DNA from 3 places in the Erwinia sp. AC075 genome. Region 3 is predicted to be linked to each of the others. Evidence: predicted binding sites of a transcription regulator. Region 3 holds the regulator's gene; each other region holds the start of a gene.
The links. The regulator Fur, encoded in region 3, represses iron uptake genes when iron is present. The targets are predictions, from matches to a motif close to ATAATAATGAGAACNACTATCAA.
Positions count from the first base shown of each region.

Region 1: a site for Fur is predicted at 5,043-5,065, ahead of fes (enterochelin esterase). Genes of this name have one in related genera too.
Region 2: a site for Fur is predicted at 1,788-1,810, ahead of exbB (tol-pal system-associated acyl-CoA thioesterase). Genes of this name have one in related genera too.

Region 1 covers NZ_CEEDEU010000001.1:4,399,630-4,406,271, reverse strand. Annotated here, with positions in the region: gene dacB (serine-type D-Ala-D-Ala carboxypeptidase) at 1-989, shown strand, start outside; gene pmrA (two-component system response regulator PmrA) at 995-1,657, shown strand; gene pmrB (two-component system sensor histidine kinase PmrB) at 1,654-2,709, shown strand; gene AC0IXH_RS20675 (TonB-dependent siderophore receptor) at 2,744-4,957, opposite strand; gene fes (enterochelin esterase) at 5,114-6,352, shown strand; gene fepB (Fe2+-enterobactin ABC transporter substrate-binding protein) at 6,317-6,642, opposite strand, start outside.
Region 2 covers NZ_CEEDEU010000001.1:4,638,142-4,644,783, reverse strand. Annotated here, with positions in the region: gene tcuC (tricarballylate/proton symporter TcuC) at 1-510, shown strand, start outside; gene exbD (TonB system transport protein ExbD) at 561-983, opposite strand; gene exbB (tol-pal system-associated acyl-CoA thioesterase) at 989-1,720, opposite strand; gene metC (cystathionine beta-lyase) at 1,970-3,169, shown strand; gene AC0IXH_RS21595 (DedA family protein) at 3,276-3,932, shown strand; gene AC0IXH_RS21590 (AraC family transcriptional regulator) at 3,960-4,853, opposite strand; gene dkgA (2,5-didehydrogluconate reductase DkgA) at 4,978-5,802, shown strand; gene ftsP (cell division protein FtsP) at 5,865-6,642, opposite strand, start outside.
Region 3 covers NZ_CEEDEU010000001.1:2,278,312-2,284,953, forward strand. Annotated here, with positions in the region: gene ybfF (esterase) at 1-667, shown strand, start outside; gene ybfE (LexA regulated protein) at 815-1,096, shown strand; gene fldA (flavodoxin FldA) at 1,247-1,777, shown strand; gene fur (ferric iron uptake transcriptional regulator) at 2,139-2,582, shown strand; gene AC0IXH_RS10740 (beta-N-acetylhexosaminidase) at 2,643-5,297, opposite strand; gene chiP (chitoporin ChiP) at 5,355-6,642, opposite strand, start outside.

The DNA.
Region 1 (6,642 bases), 2.1 Mb from region 3:
CAGGCTGGCCGTGGAATGACCTGACGCAGTGCTTTAGTGCGCCGCCAGCCGCTGCCATTGTTGACCGTAACTGCTTCTCGGTATCGCTCTACAGCGCACCGAATCCAGGTGACAAGGCGTTTATCCGCGTGGCCTCCTATTATCCGGTCAGTATGTTTAGCCAGGTGCGAACGCTGGCGAAAGGCTCGCCGGATGCACAGTATTGTGAGCTGGATGTGGTGCCAGGCGAATTAAACCGCTTCACCCTGACCGGATGTATGACCCAGCGTGCCGAACCCTTGCCGCTGGCCTTTGCTATTCAGGATGGCGCTAGCTATGCCGGTGCCCTGTTAAAAGCGGAGTTGCAGGCAGCCGATATCGATTATTCCGGCCATTTACTGCGTCAGACTCAGGTCACGCAGCCAGCTAACGTGCTGGCAGAAACGCAGTCTGCACCCTTACACGATCTGCTGAAGATCATGCTGAAGAAGTCGGACAATATGATTGCCGATACCGTGTTCCGCACCATTGGACATGAGCGATTTGGCGTCCCTGGCACCTGGCGCGCCGGCTCTGATGCCGTGCGTCAGATACTGAAGCAAAAGGCGAATGTCGATCTGGGCAACAGCATTCAGGTAGACGGTTCGGGGCTTTCACGGCACGATTTGATTTCCCCGGCGACCATGATGCAAGCGTTACAATACATTGCACAAAATGATCAACAGCTGAATTTCATTTCCATGTTGCCTCTCGCAGGCTACGACGGAACGTTACGCTATCGTGGTGGTCTTCATGAAGCAGGCGTCGACGGAAAGGTATCAGCCAAGACCGGTTCATTGCAGGGTGTGTATAACCTTGCTGGCTTTATGACGACAGCCAGCGGGCAGCGCGTGGCATTCGTCCAGTATCTTTCTGGCTATGCCGTTCCGCCGGAAGATCAGCGCCAGCGACGTATTCCGCTGGTCCGCTTTGAGAGCCGGCTTTATAAGGATGTTTACCAAAATAACTGACAATTATGAAACTACTGGTTGTTGAAGATGATGCTTTGCTGTTGGGCGGACTGGTTCAGGCGCTGACGACTGAAGGGTATGCGGTGGATGCGGCTAAGAATGGCGCTGAAGCCTGTGCTCTGCTGCAAAGCGGCCAGTACAGCCTGATTGTTCTCGATCTTGGGTTGCCGGATCGGGACGGCAGGCAGCTGCTGCGGCAGTGGCGTAAAGAGACTATCGATCTGCCGGTGCTGATCCTCACTGCCCGTGATGCCTTAGAGGATCGGGTTGATGGACTGGATGCCGGTGCCGATGATTATCTGGTTAAACCCTTCGCGCTGGCCGAATTGAAGGCCAGAGTTCGGGCTTTGATTCGCCGCTATCAGGGTCGCAGCGATAACCTGCTGCAACAGGGCGATCTCTCCCTTAACCTGTCTTCTCAGCAAGTTTATATAGACAATCAGCCTGTTGAGCTGACGCCGAAAGAGTTTGCGCTGCTGACGCGTCTATTGATGCGCATCAGTCAGACGGTGCATCGTGAAACGCTGCAACAAGATCTTTATAGCTGGCAGGATGATACCGGCTCTAACACGCTTGAGGTGCATATTCACAACTTGCGCCGCAAGCTGGGCAAAGACCGCATCAAGACGGTGCGTGGCGTAGGATATCGTCTGGAAGAACGCACTTGAACAGTATGCGTCGGCGTTTGCTGATTATGCTGGCATTGATCCTGCTGTCCTGTCAGATGATGAGCGCAGCCTGGCTGTGGCATGAAAGCCGCGAACAGATCAGTTTCCTGGTTAACGAAACGCTCTCTGCTCACGCCCGCAATGAGCGAGTCGAAAATGAAATCCGCGAAGCGATAGCCTCACTGTTACTGCCTTCTGTGGTGATGGTCTGCTTCACGCTGCTACTCTCTTTCTGGGCGATCAGCTGGATCATTCGCCCGTTAAAGTCATTGCAGAACAGCTTGTCTGAGCGTTCTGCAGATAATCTCACGCCGCTGCCTAATTTCTCTGACATGGATGAAATTGCTGCAGTGACCCGCGCCCTGAACCAGTTACTGGGCAGGCTCGATCATACCTTGCAGCAAGAGCGGCTTTTCACCGCTGATGCCGCCCATGAGCTGCGCACACCGCTTGCCGGATTACGGCTTCACCTTGAACTGCTGGAGCAACAGGGTGTTACCCAGGGTCCGATGTTAGTGAAACGCATCGACCAGCTAATGCATGTCATTGAGCAACTGCTGATGCTGTCCCGTGCAGGTCAGGCTCTGGCCGGTGGTCATTATCAGGTGGTCAGCTGGGAAAGTGTCTTCCAGCCATTGCAGCAGGAAATGGTTGAGATGTTATTGCTGCGCCAGCAGACGCTGGAGGTCTCAGGTGACCTGTCGCTTGAAGCTGAAGGCGATGCCGTTCTGTTGCGATTGATGGTGCGCAATTTGCTGGAGAATGCCTCGAGATACAGCCCGGAAGGCAGCCATATCAGTTTGTTGGCAGAAAGTGAAAACGGCGGCAGCCGTTTCACTGTCAGAGATGAAGGGCCAGGTATTGATCCTGAAGCGGCAGCCGACCTGACAAAAGCGTTTCGCAGGATGGATCAACGTTATGGCGGCAGTGGGTTGGGACTGAATATTGTGCTGCGCATCGCGCAGATCCATCACGGTGAGTTGCGATTAACCAACCGAGAGGATCGAAGTGGGCTCAATGCCACCTGCTGGTTGCCGCAAAATCTGAATTAGCCGTGGTGGGGGTCCGTCCCCACCGCCACCATCCTCAGAAATGCGTGTTCAGGCCCATATACCAGGTCCGGCCTGATTCGTTATAGGTGTTCGCCCCTGCGCCATACATATACGCATTGGTCGTGGCATTACCGGTTGTTTGTGCATTCCCTTCCCTGAAATGACGTTTATCCAGCACGTTATCCACGCCAAGAGTGACGCTCACGTAATTGTTCACATCGTAGGTGCCGCTCAAGCCAACGATGGAGTAGGGACTGACCGTCGATTGCTCCGTCCCGCTGACTGACTCTCCCTTGTAGTTATATTTTTTCGGCGTCTGTCGACCGTACCAGGTCAGGGTGCTTTGCAGGGAAAGCGCGTCTGTGGCCTGCCAGGCCAGCGTCGAGTTAAGGGTATATTCCGGGATGATTGATAAGCGGTCGCCTGTCGTTTTGTTTTTGCTTTGCAGCATATAGGTCAGATTGTTGTTCCAGCTTACTGATTCAGTCAGCGGCAGGTTAACCGTCCCCTCCAGCCCTTCCACTACCGCTTTGGGCACATTCTCCCACTGGTAGATATCAGTACCGCCTGAAGTTGAGGTGCCACTTGGCTGATAGCCGGCTTCAATTTTATTGCGATAATCATTGCGGAACCAGGTGATCCCGGCCTGATAGCCTTCATGCTTATACTCGATCCCCACTTCCTTGTTAATGCTGGTTTCTGCTTTGAGGTCGTCATTTCCCATCAGATAGCAGGCGCCGGCACTGTCTGCACAGCCTTGCCCACGGCTGTACAGGACGTAATTTGGATTGGTCTGGTAAAGGCTCGGTGCTTTGTAGGCGCGGGCAATGCCCAGCTTCAGGGTGAAGTCATCGTCCAGCGCCTGTGAAAGGTTCAACGAAGGACTCCAGTTATCACCGACAATACTGTGGTGATCAAATCTCAAACCGGGCACCAGCGTGGTACTGTCAGTGAGCTCGATATTGTCTTCAGCAAACAACGAGAATATTTCTGCAGAGGAGTAAGGGCTGCGGTTGCTGCTTCCGATCCCTTCAATGTTACCGCCGGACAGCGCCTGAGTATTGGAAGCCCCGTCTTTCATGCGTTGCTGATTCCATTCGACGCCAAACGTTGCGGTCTGATTGACCAACAGCTCAAAAGGAACGCTGATTTCACTGTGCAACAATACGTCATCCAGCTGGATGGTGGAGAAGCCGCTGTCGGAGAAAATCCCTTCCGTACCGCCTGCCAGCCCTTCGTTCATCCGGCTGTTACGCGTGTTTTCATACTGCGCATAACTGCGGGTGCTGATGCCGTTATCCCACACGCCTGTCCACGTGGTGGCGAAGTCCTGACGGTAGAGACGGTTAGTCTCATTGCCATAGTTGTCCTGCACCAGTGCGCTGGTATTGGTATTTTGCGTGTCTCCGGCGTACAGATTTCCTTGCCGACTGTAGCCTGCACTGAATTCCAGTACCTGGCGTGGCGCAAACTCCCAACGCAATTTGCCGTGGATATCTTTATTTTCCACCCCTTCCCGCCCTGCCGGCACCGTATCAGCATACGTGCCGGTTCTCAGTGACTGATGCCCTTCATTGATAAACTGCGCATCAGCCTGCGTTTTACTGAGGTTGCCATACAGCATAAAGCTGACGGCATCAGAGAGCGGCCCACTGAGTGAGAAGTTGGTGCGTTTGGTCGATCCTTCAGAGCGATGCTCCGGCATATTCAGATAGCTATTCCAGGCACCATGCCACTCATTACTGGCCTGCTTAGTGATAATATTCACCACGCCACCTGCGGCGCCGTTACCATAGCGCGCTGCGGCAGGCCCGCGAATCACCTCAATATGGTCGACCATTTCAGGTGGAACCCAGTTGGTGTCTCCACGCGTATCACGCTCGCCACGCCAGCCTAACCGTACCGAGTTGCGGCTGGAAACGGGCAGACCGTCAATCAGGATAAGCGTGTTTTCTGGACCCATGCCACGAATATCAATCTGACGGTTGTTACCGCGCTGTCCGCTGGTTGAGTTGCCGGTCAGGTTGACGCCTGGCATGGTCCGAATGATTTCAGAGAGATCTCTGGCGGGAGGACGTTTTTTGATTTCGTCGGCCGTAATGGTCGAAACGCCTGGCGCCTGAAGCGTCTGCTGCGCGGCCGTCACCATCAGCGTGCCACCATTGGCATCAACGGTGTCTGCCTGAGCCAGCGCGACGCCTCCCAGTCCTGCGAGAATCGTCAGTGATAAGCGTGAAAATCTGGTCATGAAGCCTGTTTCCCTACAAATATGCCCTTCAAAATTACCCGGGCCAAATTGGCAAAAGTGCGGCAACACACTATTGCAAATGCAAATAATTATCAATACGATTATTACAATCATTTCTATTTTTGTCAGAAAGTTCACTCAGTGGTTTGATAATCTATGACGGCTTTAACATCTGTAATCGGAACAGAGGCCTGGTGGCAATCTGTCGCTCAACAAGGCACCCCATTTATCGCCAGGGAAAAGGGAAAAAACGCCTTAGTGACTTTCCTCTGGCGCGATCCTGACGGGGATGAGTTCCACTCGGCGATCCGCAACGTCTGGCTGAACATTATCGGCATAACCGACCATCATCGTGGTGGGCTTCCCCACTCTCTTAAGCGCATTGCTGGAACCGACGTCTGGCAGACCACTCTGTCCCTGAGCCAGGGCTGGCGTGGCAGTTACTCTTTGATGCCTGACACCGCAGATGAGTTGCCCGCCGAACCGCTTTCGATGCTTTCCCTGAGACAGTGGTGGCAGCAGAAATTCCCACTGGCACAACCCGATCGTTACAATCCGCTGGCGGGCTGGCAAAACGGACGTGGTCACTGGGTGTCTCCGCTGCATATGCCTGCAGCACCAGCGCAACCCGAGTGGCAGACTGAGGATAATCGGCTTGAAACCCTGAACTTGAGCTGGGAGAGCGTGTTACTGGGTAATACCCGAGACGTGGCGATACTGGCCACCGGCGAAGAAAATCCCCTTCATCGTCCACTGGTGATCCTGCTTGACGGGAAATTTTGGCTAATGAGTCAACCTGTTGCAGCGCCATTGGCAACGCTGACACGCAGCGGAGACCTGCCTGAAGCGGTATACATATTTATCGATTCGGTGGATAACTCGCTGAGAGCCGCAGAGCTCCCCTGTAATCCGCTCTTCTGGCAGGCCATTCAACAGGAATTGTTACCCGAACTGCGGCGGAAAATCGCGTTTTCCGGGCAAGCAAAAAATACCGTTGTTGTTGGACAGAGTTTTGGTGGCCTCGCGGCGGTGTATGCGGTGCTGAACTGGCCTGAACGCTTTGGCTGTGCGCTTAGTCAGTCAGGATCTTTTTGGTGGCCACGCCGGGATCACCAACCTGAGCAAGCGACAGGGTTGTTGATACAACAGGTTGTAAAGGGAATTGCCGGAATGCCCGGGCAACGCATTGCACTGGATGCAGGCTGGCATGAGAAAATCATTCTTGATTCGAACCGGCAGTTATATCCCCTGCTGGTCGATGCTGGCCTTGATGTCCGCTTTCGGGAGATTGACGGCGGTCATGATGCCCTCTGCTGGCGCGGAGGGATCACGGACGGACTTAAGTGGTTATGGTCCGACTCAGTGAGCAGCGAAGAGATCCCTAAGTCGCGTTAAAAGATGGTTTGCACTGTAGTAGTCAAGGCGGAAGCTGTCATTCCCCAGCGTATAGACCTGCTGATGCTGAACGGCAGGCGACGCCGCCAGTAAAGGCGCAGACAGCAGTGCCACTTTGCCAGATTGATCGGCGGCGAACATCAATACAGATTGCCCATTGATCCCCGTCACCAGGCTCTCGCCACTGAGTGGGATAATGTCTTTGCGTTGCAACCTCCGTTGCGCCTGAGCCAGTTCAGCGGGCACCGTGGCCAGGGTAAACCCCAATGATTCCAGCAATTGCCCCTGCG
Region 2 (6,642 bases), 2.4 Mb from region 3:
ATGATGAGCGATAAACAGAGCTTCTTCGTCACCCTGTGCGTGGGCGTGTCTAACCTGATTTGGCTGCCGATCATGGGTACCGTGTCTGACCGTTATGGCCGCCGTCCGCTGCTGATTTTCTTTACGCTGCTGATGATTGCCACCGCGTGGCCGGTGCTGCACTGGCTGGTCGGTTCCCCGAGCCTTTCCCACCTGCTGGAAGCGGAACTGTGGCTCTCGTTCCTCTACGCCAGCTATAACGGTGCGATGGTGGTGTATCTGGCAGAAGTGATGCCGGCGGAAGTGCGGGCGACCGGTTTCTCACTGGCTTACAGCCTGGCAACCGCCCTGTTCGGCGGCTTCACCCCGGCCATCTCCAGCTACCTGATCCACGTCACCGGCGATAAGGCGATGCCTGGCGTCTGGCTGACCTTTGCCGCCGTGTGCGGATTGATTGGGACAATGATTATCAAGCGCCTGATCTGTCAGTACCAGACCCGACACAGCGGCGCCCCGGCGGTGCAGCTGTAATAAAAAAGGGCCGACATCTGCATGTCGGCCCTTTTTTTAACGCCCGTCGGTTACTTCCCGGCGGTTTCCATTCCCATCAGACCAATCTTCAGATATCCCGCCTGACGCAGTTTATCCATCACGCCCATCAGCGTTTCATAATCCACAGACTTATCTGCCTGGAAGAAAATGGTGGTCTCTTTATTGCCTTCGGTCTGACTGTTCAGCGCATTCAACAGCGTTTCCGGCGTCACCGCATTGTTGCCAATGAACAGCTGCTTGTCGGCTTTGATTGACAGGTAAACCGGCTTCTCAGGACGCGGCTGCGGCGCACTGGTGGAAGCAGGAAGGTTAACGCGGACGTCAACGGTTGCCAGCGGCGCGGCGACCATAAAGATAATCAGCAGCACCAGCATCACGTCGATAAACGGCGTGACGTTGATTTCATGCATTTCGCCGTTGCTTTCGAGATCTTCATTCAATCGCATTGCCATGGTGCTTATCCTACCCGCAGTTTCTGAGCGGGCGCACGCTGTACGCTGCCGCTGGCGGCCAGGTCCAGATCGCGGCTTTGCAGCAGCATCACCTGGGCGGCAACATCGCCCATTGACGCTTTGTAGTTGCCGATCAGGCGGGCAAAGACGTTGTAGATCACCACGGCGGGGATGGCCGCAACCAGACCGATAGCGGTGGCCAGCAGGGCTTCCGCAATTCCCGGTGCAACCACTGCCAGGTTAGTGGTCTGGGTCTGGGCAATGCCGATAAAGCTGTTCATGATGCCCCACACCGTACCAAACAAACCGACGAACGGTGCGATGGCGCCGATGGTGGCGAGGAAACCGTTGCCGCGGCCCGCGTGACGGCTAAAGAACGCCACGCGGCGCTCCAGGCGGAAAGAGGTACGCTCTTTGATGCCGTTGTCGTCGTCGGAGCCTGCGGAAAGTTCCAGCTCGTTTTCCGCTTCTTTCAGAAACTGCGTGGTCAGGCTGCCCGCTTTAAAGCTGGCGCTGATCTGCGCGGCTTCCTGCAGAGAGCGTGCACCTGCCAGCGCGTTCTGTTCGTTTTTCAGGCGGCGTTTCGCGGCGCTGAGTTCAAAACTTTTACTGAAGAAGATCGCCCAGGTCACGACAGATGCCAGCAGTAAGCCGATCATCACCACTTTTACTACGATGTCCGCATGCTGGTACATGCCCCAGACGGAAAGATCCGTCTGCATCAAATCATTCGTCACGCTGTGTCTCCAACGTCATTCAACGGGTAAAAAAAACCAATGCGGATCATACCAAATCAGTGCTGAATTGATAGTGGTTATCATTACTATTTACTTTTGGGGTAACATTTTTTACACACTTTCCTGATTTAACGCATATCCAGCCGACTTTTGCTGAATCTTTCTCACAGTGCCCTACGCTTAATTTCGCCCAGCCGCCTGCCGTGTTAACGTTAAGGCAGACCAGACATCCGCAAACAGAGCATTCCGATGACCAGTAAAAAAATTGAAACGGCGCTGATTGCCGCCGGACGCAGTAAACGTTTTACCCAGGGCTCAGTGAATAGCGTGATCCAGCGGGCCTCCTCGCTGGTGTTTGATAGCGTGGCTGAGAAAAAACGCTGTACCGCTGGCCGCGCCGATGGCGAGTTATTTTACGGCCGTCGCGGCACGCTGACCCACTTTTCCCTGCAAGACGCGATGACCGAACTGGAAGGCGGCGCGGGCTGTGCGCTCTATCCTTGCGGCGCGGCGGCGGTTGCTAACGCCATTCTGGCCTTTGTTTCTGCTGGCGATAACGTGCTGATGGCGGGCTCGGTCTATGAGCCGACGCAGGACTTCTGCACCAAAATTCTCAGCAAAATGAATGTCTCCACTACCTGGTTCGATCACTGCATCGGTGCGGAAATTGCCGAACGGGTGCAGCCAAATACCAAGGTGGTGTTTCTCGAATCTCCGGCCTCGATCACCATGGAAGTGCAGGATGTCCCGGCGATTGTCGCCGCCGTGCGCAGCAAAGCGCCGGATGCGGTGATCATGATCGACAATACCTGGGCCGCCGGCATTCTGTTCCGCGCGCTGGATTTTGGCGTCGATATTTCCATTCAGGCCGGCACCAAGTATCTGATTGGTCACTCCGACGCGATGATCGGCACCGCCGTTGCCAATGAACGTTGCTGGGCACAGCTGCGTGAAAACTCCTATCTGATGGGTCAGATGGTCGATGCCGATACCGCGTATATGGCCAGCCGGGGATTAAGAACGCTGGCCGTGCGCCTGCGTCAGCATGAAGAAAGCGCAATAAAGGTCGCCCACTGGCTGGCGGATCGGGCCGAAGTTTCCGTGGTCAATCATCCTGCTCTGCCACAATGTAAGGGACATGAATTCTGGCAGCGCGACTTTACCGGCAGCAGCGGCCTGTTCTCATTTGTGCTGAAAGCGCGTTTGACCGACAAGCAGCTGGCTGAGTATCTCGATCACTTCGAACACTTCAGCATGGCCTATTCCTGGGGCGGCTACGAGTCGCTGATCCTCGCTAATCAGCCGGAAGAGCTGGCGGAAATCCGGCCGGCCGGCGGCGTGGATTTCACTGGCACGCTGGTGCGCCTGCATATTGGCCTGGAGAACGTTGACGACCTGATTGAAGACCTGGCTGCCGGATTTGCTCGTCTTTCCGCCTGTCCTGCCTGATAAAGCTAAACGGACGATTAACGGTGCGACATCCGCGCCCTTGATCAAAGTGTGGTGAGGGGATTAGCGCTACAATGGCAGCTTAACGCAGTAAACAGGAATTAAGATGGGTGTATTGCATGAGATTGTTCAGGCGCTGTGGCATCAGGATTTTGCTGCGCTGGCCAATCCGGACGTCATTTGGGTAGTTTATTGCATTATGTTCGCTACCCTGTTTCTTGAAAATGGCCTGTTGCCCGCCTCGTTTCTGCCGGGCGACAGCCTGCTGTTACTGGCAGGCGCGATGATTGCCAAAGGGGTGATGGACTTTGTGCCTACGGTGGCGATCCTGACGCTGGCCGCCAGCCTCGGCTGCTGGCTAAGCTATTTACAGGGACGCTGGCTGGGCAATACGCGGCTGGTGAAAAGCTGGCTGATGCATCTGCCGGTGCAGTATCACCAGCGGGCGTGGAATCTGTTTCATCGCCACGGACTGACGGCTTTGATCGTTGGCCGTTTTCTGGGCTTTGTCCGCACCATTCTGCCAACCATGGCGGGGATTTCCGGCCTGAAAAACGGCCGCTTCCAGCTGTTTAACTGGCTGAGCGGTTTTCTCTGGGTAGGCATTCTGGTGTCGCTGGGCTTTGCCATCACCCAGGTGCCGTTTATCAAACGGCACGAAGATCAGGTGATGACCATTCTGATGGTGCTGCCGCTGGTGCTGCTCTGTGCCGGATTAATCGGCAGCGTGGTACTGCTGATCCGCCGTAAAAAATCGGCGTAAAAAAAGGCCGGTGCTCCGGCCTTTCTCTTATCCCGCCTGACGCATCCGCGTCGCTTCTTCGCCCGGCGTGACGCCGAAATAGCGCTTAAACTCGCGCGAAAACTGCGAAGCACTTTCATACCCTACCCGCATTGCCGCCGCGCTGGCCTTCAATCCTTCATGCAGCATCAGCATCCGCGCCTGATGCAGCCGGTAGCTCTTCAGATACTGCAACGGCGAGGTGCTGGTCACCGCTTTAAAGTTATGGTGAAACGCCGAGACGCTCATATTCACTTCTGCGGCCAGCAGGTCAACGCTGAGGTTATCGGTGTAATGGTGTTCGATGCGGCGCAGCGCGCGAGCAATCTGGCTGAACTGGGTGTGGCGACTGACCAGCGCCATCAGCGCCCCGCCGCACGGGCCAAGCAGCACATGATAGAGAATTTCCCTGACAATCTGCGGGCCCAGCACGCGGGCATCGCGTGGATTCGCCAGCACATCCAGCAGCCGCTCGGCGGCACAGAGCATCTCTTCCGTCAGCGCGGAGGAGTGAATGCCCCGGGTTTGCGGTTCAGGGTGGAAGCTGTCGTCATCGCCAATATCAATCAGCAAATCCTGTAGCTTGACCGGATCGACGTTCAGCAGGATCCCGGCCAGCGGCGCTTCCGGCGTGGCGAAAGTTTCACACTCGACCGACAGCGGCACGGTCAGCATCAGGTATTCCGTGGCGTCGTAATGAAAAACATTATTGCCGAGGTAGCCGGTTTTCTGCCCCTGGAACAGGATCACAATCCCCGAAGAATAGAGCACCGGCGTCCGTCCGCTGGGCTTGTCGGCATAAATCAGGCGAACATCCGGCAACGAAGCCAGCGGCGAAGCGCCCGATGTCACCAGATGCACCACCTTCCTGGCAAGCTGAGTACAAAGCGTGTTGCGATCCATAGACGAGTTTTACTCTCAGAGAATTCCAAATAGCATCATGCCCAACGGCGCGGCTATTCTCAACTAGACTTAGAGTCACTCGCCGGCACAGAGGTGCCGGTTCATTCGCTGCAAAGGAGAAAACATGGCAGAGCAACCTGTAATTAAACTCCATGACGGCAACATGATGCCGCAGATTGGCCTTGGTGTCTGGCAGGCCAGCATTGAAGATACCCGCACCGCTGCAGTTAAGGCGTTGCAGGTCGGCTATCGTTCACTGGATACCGCCGCCATCTACAAAAACGAGGAAGGGATTGGGCAGGCGCTGCAAGAAACCGATATCCCGCGCGAAGATATCTTTGTCACCACCAAACTGTGGAATGACGATCAGCTGAACGCGCCGCAGGCGATGGAAACCAGCCTAAAAAAATTGCAGCTGGAGAGTGTCGATCTTTATCTGATGCACTGGCCGTGCCCGGCAAAAGACAACTACGTTGATGCCTGGAAAGCGATGATTGAGTTACAGAAACAGGGGCTGACCAAAAGTATCGGCGTCTGTAATTTCCAGGAGGCCCACCTGAAACGCCTGCTGGAAGAGACTGGCGTCAGCCCGGTGGTCAATCAGATTGAACTGCATCCAATGCTGCAGCAGCGCACGCTGCACGCGTGGAATGCGATGCACCATATTCAGACCGAGTCCTGGAGTCCGTTAGCGCAGGGCGGTAAAGGCGTATTTGATCAGGAGATTATTAAGGACCTGGCGAAAAAATACGGCAAAACCCCGGCGCAGATCGTGATTCGCTGGCATCTGGATAGCGGCCTGGTGGTGATCCCGAAATCGGTCACGCCGTCGCGCATTGAAGAGAACTTTAAGGTGTTTGACTTCCGTCTGGAGAAACCTGAAATCAGTGAGATTGCCAAGCTGGATAAGGGTAACCGACTGGGGCCAAACCCGGATGAGCTGAACTAACTGTGCAAACGGGGCGAATTAATCGCCCCGTTTTTTTTGCCTGCCTGCCCGACTCTCGCCACCTAAATCGTTGGCTGTACCAACATCTGACCCGCCGAGCCGCGGTCGGCCATTTCCAGCGTCTGGCTGTAATAGACGAACGGGAAATGTTCGGCTGAGGATTGCAGCATTGAGACAAATAACTCCACCGTGCCGTCGACCCAGACCGTATCTTTCCAGCCGCGATCTTCTGCCCAGGGCTGCGCGCCGTTGACGTTTTTAATCAGGAACTTCACGCCCTGAATATGGAATGACTGCGGCAGATCGGCATGGATAATCCAGCGCTCAAAGGTGCCCTGCTGCGCCTGCACGTCAATTCGCTCCATATCCCATAGCGCGCCATTGATGCCCGGCAGTGAATCACCGAGGCTGAATTCACGCGTGCGGCTGACCGACCCTTCAATCACCTCATCGGCCAGCAGGCGCATTGGCAGGTTATCGGTGACCAGCGGTAACAGCCCGGTCGGACGCAGCGTCAGCACCAGCGTCGAGGTCAGAATGCTGGAGGGTTCGAACAGGCCGCGCAAGCGGTCAACGATACCGGCTGCGGTGCCCGCGGTGATCGACACTTCGTCGCCCTGGCTCATATCCACCAGTACTTCACGGCGTTCGCCCGGTGCCAGCGACAGCTGCTTGACCGCCACCGGCGCAGGCAGGAATCCCTGATCGCTGGAAATCACGTTGAACGGGCGGTTGTCGCTCATTAACAGCTGATAACAGCGGGAGTTGGAGGCGTTAAGCAAGCGCAAACGCACCCAGCCGCGCGAGACATCGACATACGGATTCTGCACGCCGTTAACC
Region 3 (6,642 bases):
CGTGTTGGCGCGAGGGTTAAAGGACGATCGCCAGCTGGTGCAGATCGACCTGAGAAACCACGGTTTATCGCCTCGCGATGACCAGATGGATTATCAGGCGATGGCCCGCGATGTACTGGAAACGCTAGATGACGAAGGGATTGACCGGTTCGCGGTCATCGGACATTCGATGGGCGGAAAAGTGGCGATGGCGTTAACCGCGCTGGCGCCAGAACGCATCGAGCAGCTGGTGGTTATCGATATGGCACCGGTCGCTTATCCGACTCGCCATCACGATACGATTTTTGCGGCGCTGAAGGCGGTCACCGCAGCGGGCATTACGCAACGCAGCGATGCCGCAGCGCTGATGCGTGAAACGATAGAAGAAGAAGGCGTGATTCAGTTTCTGCTGAAATCCTTCCAGCAAGGGGAATGGCGGTTTAACGTGCCGGTGCTGTGGCAGTGCTACGATCGGATTATTGGCTGGCAGCCGGTTCCGGCCTGGGAGCATCCCGCGCTGTTTATTCGCGGCGAACGTTCGCCCTACCTGGCCGATGAATATCGTGACGCCCTGCTGGCGCAGTTCCCCAAAGCCCGTGCGCATGTGGTCAACGGTGCCGGTCACTGGGTCCATGCCGAGAAACCTGATGCTGTTTTGCGCGCAATACGCCGTTTTTTTGCGCTGTAAAAACAATTATATCCTGAGATGGCTAAATCATTGTCGTCATGACTTTCGCTGGGGTATGATGGCGCGCTAAAAATTTGTCGCTGCACGAATTTCAGCCGACATCAGGCCTGAACCATCAGAACTCCAGCCTTTCAGTATCACGATTCTATGGCAAAAGAAAACACGGACCGCACCACGATCGATCTGTTCGCAGATGACCGTCGCCCGGGACGACCAAAAACCAATCCGCTGACGCGTGATGAGCAGCTGCGTATCAACAAACGCAACCAGCTTAAGCGCGATAAAGTGCGCGGGCTGAAGCGCGTTGAACTGAAAATGAACAGTGACGCGGTTGATGCTCTGAACCAGCTTGCCGAGCAGCGTAATATGAGCCGCAGCGAGCTGATTGAAGAAATGGTCATGGCGCAGTTGGCCGATCAGGACCGCTGAACAGGCGCTTTCAGCACCCCCCGGTGAAGCACAAAGCGACAAAAGCAGGCGGATTACTCATTTATCCCCCTGTAGCTGTCTGCTATCATTGCCGGTATCTGTAATAAGCAGCCTTTACCCTATCAATACGTTTCAAGAGGTTAGTAAGTCATGGCAATCGTAGGCATTTTCTTTGGCAGCGATACGGGCAATACAGAAAACATTGCAAAAGTGATCCAGAAGCAGCTCGGTAAAGAGGTGGCTGAAGTTCATGATATCGCTAAAAGCAGCAAAGAAGACCTTGAAGCCTTTGATATTCTGCTGCTCGGTATCCCAACCTGGTACTACGGCGAAGCGCAGTGCGACTGGGATGATTTCTTCCCGACGTTGGAAGAAATTGATTTCAACGGCAAGCTCGTTGCGCTGTTCGGTTGTGGCGATCAGGAAGATTACGCTGAGTACTTCTGTGACGCGATGGGCACCATCCGCGACATTATCGAGCCTAAAGGCGCGGTGATCGTCGGTCACTGGCCAACTGAAGGCTACCATTTTGAAGCCTCGAAAGGGCTGGCGGATGATAAGCACTTCCTCGGTCTGGCTATTGACGAAGATCGTCAGCCAGAACTCACCAGTGAGCGCACCGAGCAGTGGGTCAAACAGATTTATGACGAGCTCCAGCTGAAAGAAATCCTGGAAGCGTAATCAGACCGGCCTGATTGGGAGGTATCTCACATCAGGCCAGTGGTTTTTCCTATAGAAGTAATAGACACATTTTTGTAACTTTCATCTGCAAATCTGTAAAATATCGCCATCGGTCACCCGCTTTCTCAGCGCCTTTCGCTCTAATAGCGACTATGATGAGGCAGAGCGAAATGTCAGCCCAACCGCTTGCTCTCACGGACGTAACGACTCTTCTCCTTACCTCCCTTGATTGAGATGCATCGCCAGTGGTGTTCATTTCGAAATATCAGTTCTATAATGAGACGTTTGGCTTTTCGCGACGACCGATGTTCAGGGCTTTTCAGCCACAAAGTGACTAGCAAAGTAACAGGACAATATCCGCATGACTGACAATAACACCGCATTAAAGAAGGCCGGCCTGAAAGTCACGCTTCCACGACTTAAAATTCTGGAAGTACTTCAGGAACCTGAGGGCCATCACGTCAGTGCGGAAGACTTGTACAAGCGTCTGATTGACATGGGCGAAGAGATTGGTCTGGCGACGGTTTACCGCGTTCTTAACCAATTTGATGATGCCGGGATCGTTACCCGTCATAATTTCGAAGGTGGTAAATCCGTTTTCGAACTGACTCAGCAGCATCACCACGATCATCTGATTTGCCTGGATTGTGGCAAGGTGATCGAGTTCCGTGATGAAAACATCGAAGCTCGCCAGCGTGATATCGCCACGCGCCACGGCATCAAACTCAGTAACCACAGCCTGTACCTTTACGGTCACTGCTCAACCGGTGACTGCCGTGAAGATGAGACGCTGCACGACAAGTAATCTACACTAACAGCAAAAAACCGGTGATCCTTCACCGGTTTTTTTTTGCCTGTCGCCCCGTTACAGCGCTTCCGTCCGGCTGACGCGCAGACCATCAGGACTGCGCGTACGCAGCAATACCTTACCGGCCACCGCCGGCGGTTGATCCGCCTGCCACTGCTGCCAGGTTGTCCCCTCGTCCAGGCTGTACTCAACGGTTAAGCCCGGTAGCTCGGTATTGACCACCAGCTTACCGTCCTGCACCACCCCACCGGGCACCGGCAAGCGATAAGCAATGCCGGCTTTATCCAGTTTTGCCAATTCACGTTGCCCCAGAAGGTTGGCAAACCGCTGCCAGTCCTTCAGCTGAGCCTGCTGGTCTACCAGGCGGGTTTTGCCGCCGGTATACTCTTTGCCGGCTTTATAATCCTGCTCCCAGGCTGCGCGGTGCCAGGCGCGTTCCGCCACGGACAAAATGCGCGGGAAAAGCTTGTACTCCACCTGCGCGTCGGTACGGGTGGTTTCACTCCACAGTTGAGCGGAGATGCCGTGAGCGCCAGGCCAGGGCTTGTCAGATTTAGCCGTGAAAGGTTTGCCGTCGCGATCGACGGAAGTCTCGGCGTTTTGTGGCAAGTTATCCGGCGCGAAGTGGAAAATTTTCCGTTCATCGGTAAAGCGCGTTCCCCAGTAGTATCCCCGCTCCAGCGGATTCACCTCGGCAGGAAAATCGAGATACAGGTAATCCGGATTGGAGACGATCACTTCATAACCTTTGCCTGCCCAGTCATTGGCAGAATCAAAACCGCCCCAAAACAGCGTATCCCAGAAGTTGACCGCAACCCTGTCCGTTGCGAAGGCTTTGGCATTTTTAGCGTCTTTAATACCATCCTGCCAGGCCTGCATTTTGCCGATACCGTGTGCCTTAACCTGCTTGCTGACGTTAAGGGCAAAGTCGCTCGGCAGATGATCCAGGTCTTCAATCTTTCCTTCTTCAATCATCGTCTGGCAGACCTGGGATTTTGCCCACGGCTTATCTTGCTGGCTTAAGTCCAGTAAACCGGTGCCTTCAACGGGTGTGTTCTTATCCGAATAGCCGGATCCTAAGCGAATGTTTTTGGCTTCATCTCCGCCGAAATGCCAGGTCTTCAGCGGCTGTCCGGCAGCTTTATGCATCGCCTGGATTTCACCTATCACCTTGTCGGTAAAGCGTAACGAGGAGCTCAGGCACGGATTGAGATAGCTGGTGCGATCGTAAAGCTGCACGGAGGTGGTGTTGGAATTGTCGCTGGGATCGAGCAGGCGGAATTCATTGGCTTCTTTTTCCTTACCGGCATTGAACAAGCGATCGTAACGCGCTTCCATCGAGATTACCGCTGCCCGGGCGTGGGCCGGCATATCGATTTCCGGGATGACCTGAATACCGCGCGCATCAGCATACTTCACAATATCGATATACTGCTGACGGCTGAAATGACCGCTGCCACTGTTATCACTGTTTGGTCCCGATCCTAACTGTGGCAGCAAACAGCGCTTCTCTTCGGGATCGTGACAACGCTTGCTGCCAATCTCCGTTAACTCCGGCAGGCCTGGAATTTCAATACGCCAGCCTTCATCGTCGGTCAGATGGAAATGGAAAACGTTGAGTTTCCACGCCGCCATCTGGTCCAGCAAGCGCAGTACCACCTCTTTGCTGTGGAAGTTGCGCGCCACATCAAGGAACACCGCACGGTATTGGAAACGCGGCGCATCGCTGGCCTTTAACGTCGCCACGTTCAGGCTGCCATCGGCCGGGATCAGCGACAGGATCGACTGTAAACCATAGAACACGCCGCTCTGGTCATAACCCACCACTTCAGCCTTGTCCTTGCCAATATTCAGCGTGTATCCCCCCGGAACGGCCAGCTTTTTATCGAACGCTTTTTGGCTCACCCGGGTGGTAATCGGGTATCCATTGGGCTGCGCTTTGATTCCCATCAGCGCAAAACGCTGCTGTATGGCTTCGGCTTTCTCTGCCGACAGGCTTGCCAGTTCCAGCGTCACCCCAGTAGAGAGATCCGCGTCATCAGAGAACACCGAAACCTTCAACGGGGTGGGAAGGATTTGCCCACGTAAAGTGGACGCGGCCATCGGGGCGACATCGCTGTTTTTAGTAAAGCGGCCCTGGGCATCCATCAACAGGTTCTTATCATCTGCGATGCGCTTCCACTGAGCGCCAAAAGGCTCCACAAAATCGGTCAGTTCCTCGGTATCCGTGCTGACGAGGATTTTCGGCGTGGCATCGCCAGAGGTCGCATACCAACGCGGCATCACATCGGTAATAAACAGCTGCCAGTATTCATTCACGATCGGGATCTCGATGGTTTCGCCCGCCGCAATGCCTTTGAATTTGTCTGTCGGCTCCAGGCGGGTTAAATCCCCGACAATATGCACCATGCGAAACTGATCGCTTTCGACCTTCAACGTTTCATGCACGTTAGACATATAAATTGCCCAGTCGTTGCTGTCGATGGCGGGGCCCGGATTGGTGAAGCTGATGGTTGCGCGGTTACAGGAGGCCCAGTCAGCGCCCAGTCCGGCGCAATCCACGCCATGCTGGGCGGCAAGATTGTCCGTCACTTTGTACTTCACGCCAAACTGGCTGATTTGATCGACTAACTGCTGGTTGGCGGCTGCTCCACCACTGGCTAACGCAGATATCAGCGCAACCGATATCAGACTGGCTCTGAACTTTTTCATCCTTTATTCCTTGTCCGTAGGTAAGTCGTTTTTCTTCATTTCGTTGCAAGACACACGTCATAAAATTGTGAAGGGTGCAGTGACGATAAACTTCAGATCCTTCTCATCCTGGAAGATATTGCCGTAGCCGCCGCCCCAGCTGGGAAGGGTGGAATGGTTATTGAATCGGGTGAAGTGCAGCTTGAATAAGGTGTCTTTCGCCCAGCCCTCCTGCACTTTGTAAAGCAGGTCTAGATTCCAGGCAGATTCTTTCAGACGGGTATTTTGGTTATAGATCGGTTTGCTGTTGGGTTTGGCATCCCAGCCGTAAGCATAGGAGGTGCCGACCGATAGGCCCGGCAGGCCCCAGCCTTTCAGCTCATACAACACGCCGGCAAACAGGGCTTTCTCGCCGTTGGCGTTAAAGTCGGAACGGGAATCCCACCAGACATCCAGCCGACCGTTTGAGGTGGCATAACCCGGCGTCATGCGTTGCAGGAAGAAGCCCTGATTTCCCTCGGCCTTGACCCAGGTGCCTTCAAGACGCAGATCGAAAGGCCCCGCGCGATAACCGAAGGTCAGCGCCTGCAGCCAGGCCAGGCCGTCATAGACATCATTACTGTTGGCTGCGCCACCGCGCTCTTTGTCCCGGGCACCATAGAATTGCCAGCTGGTGGTAAGCGGATTTTCAGCCAGCGCAAAGGTGTAAGAGAGTTTGGTGAAGTACTGGTCCATATAACCGGCCGCCTGACCGAAAGCGCCTTCCAACAGCAGGTCATTTTTGAAGTCGTATTTTGCCCCTATCGAATGCAGATACGGGATGCCCGTTTTGCCATCAGCCTTGCGGAAGTGATAGGTGTTGCGATACCAGGGTGCCTTATACTCATCGCTCCACATATAGGAAAGTGATAGCGCCCCTGCATCAGCAAAATCAACCTGGCTGCCAAGCTCGGCTCCGCGATAGGTGCCCGGTAAAAAACTCCAGTTTGGCGCCAGCAGCGTCTGTCCCTGCGGCTGCAAATAACCGGCCCGCAGCCAGTAATCGTTAAGCTTTAGTTTTAATGCCGCCTTATAAAGGCTGGCGCCATTTTTATCCCCGCTCCATTTTTCATCCCAGCGCGTATTGGCATCGCTGAAGCCAATTTCATTTGGCGCTGCCGGGCCTTTATCTGACATTTCCAGCGCGCCAAATACCGCTAAATCCAGTCCAATAATGTCGGCAACATAACCCGATGAAAAATCCAGATTACTGTTAAAAGTAGAATGGTGGAGATTTTGCTGATACTGGCCAAACTTATCGCTATCAGGATTGAGATCCTTTCTTTCCCGGTGGCGTTGCCAGTAATAAACGCCGCCCGTTAATGAG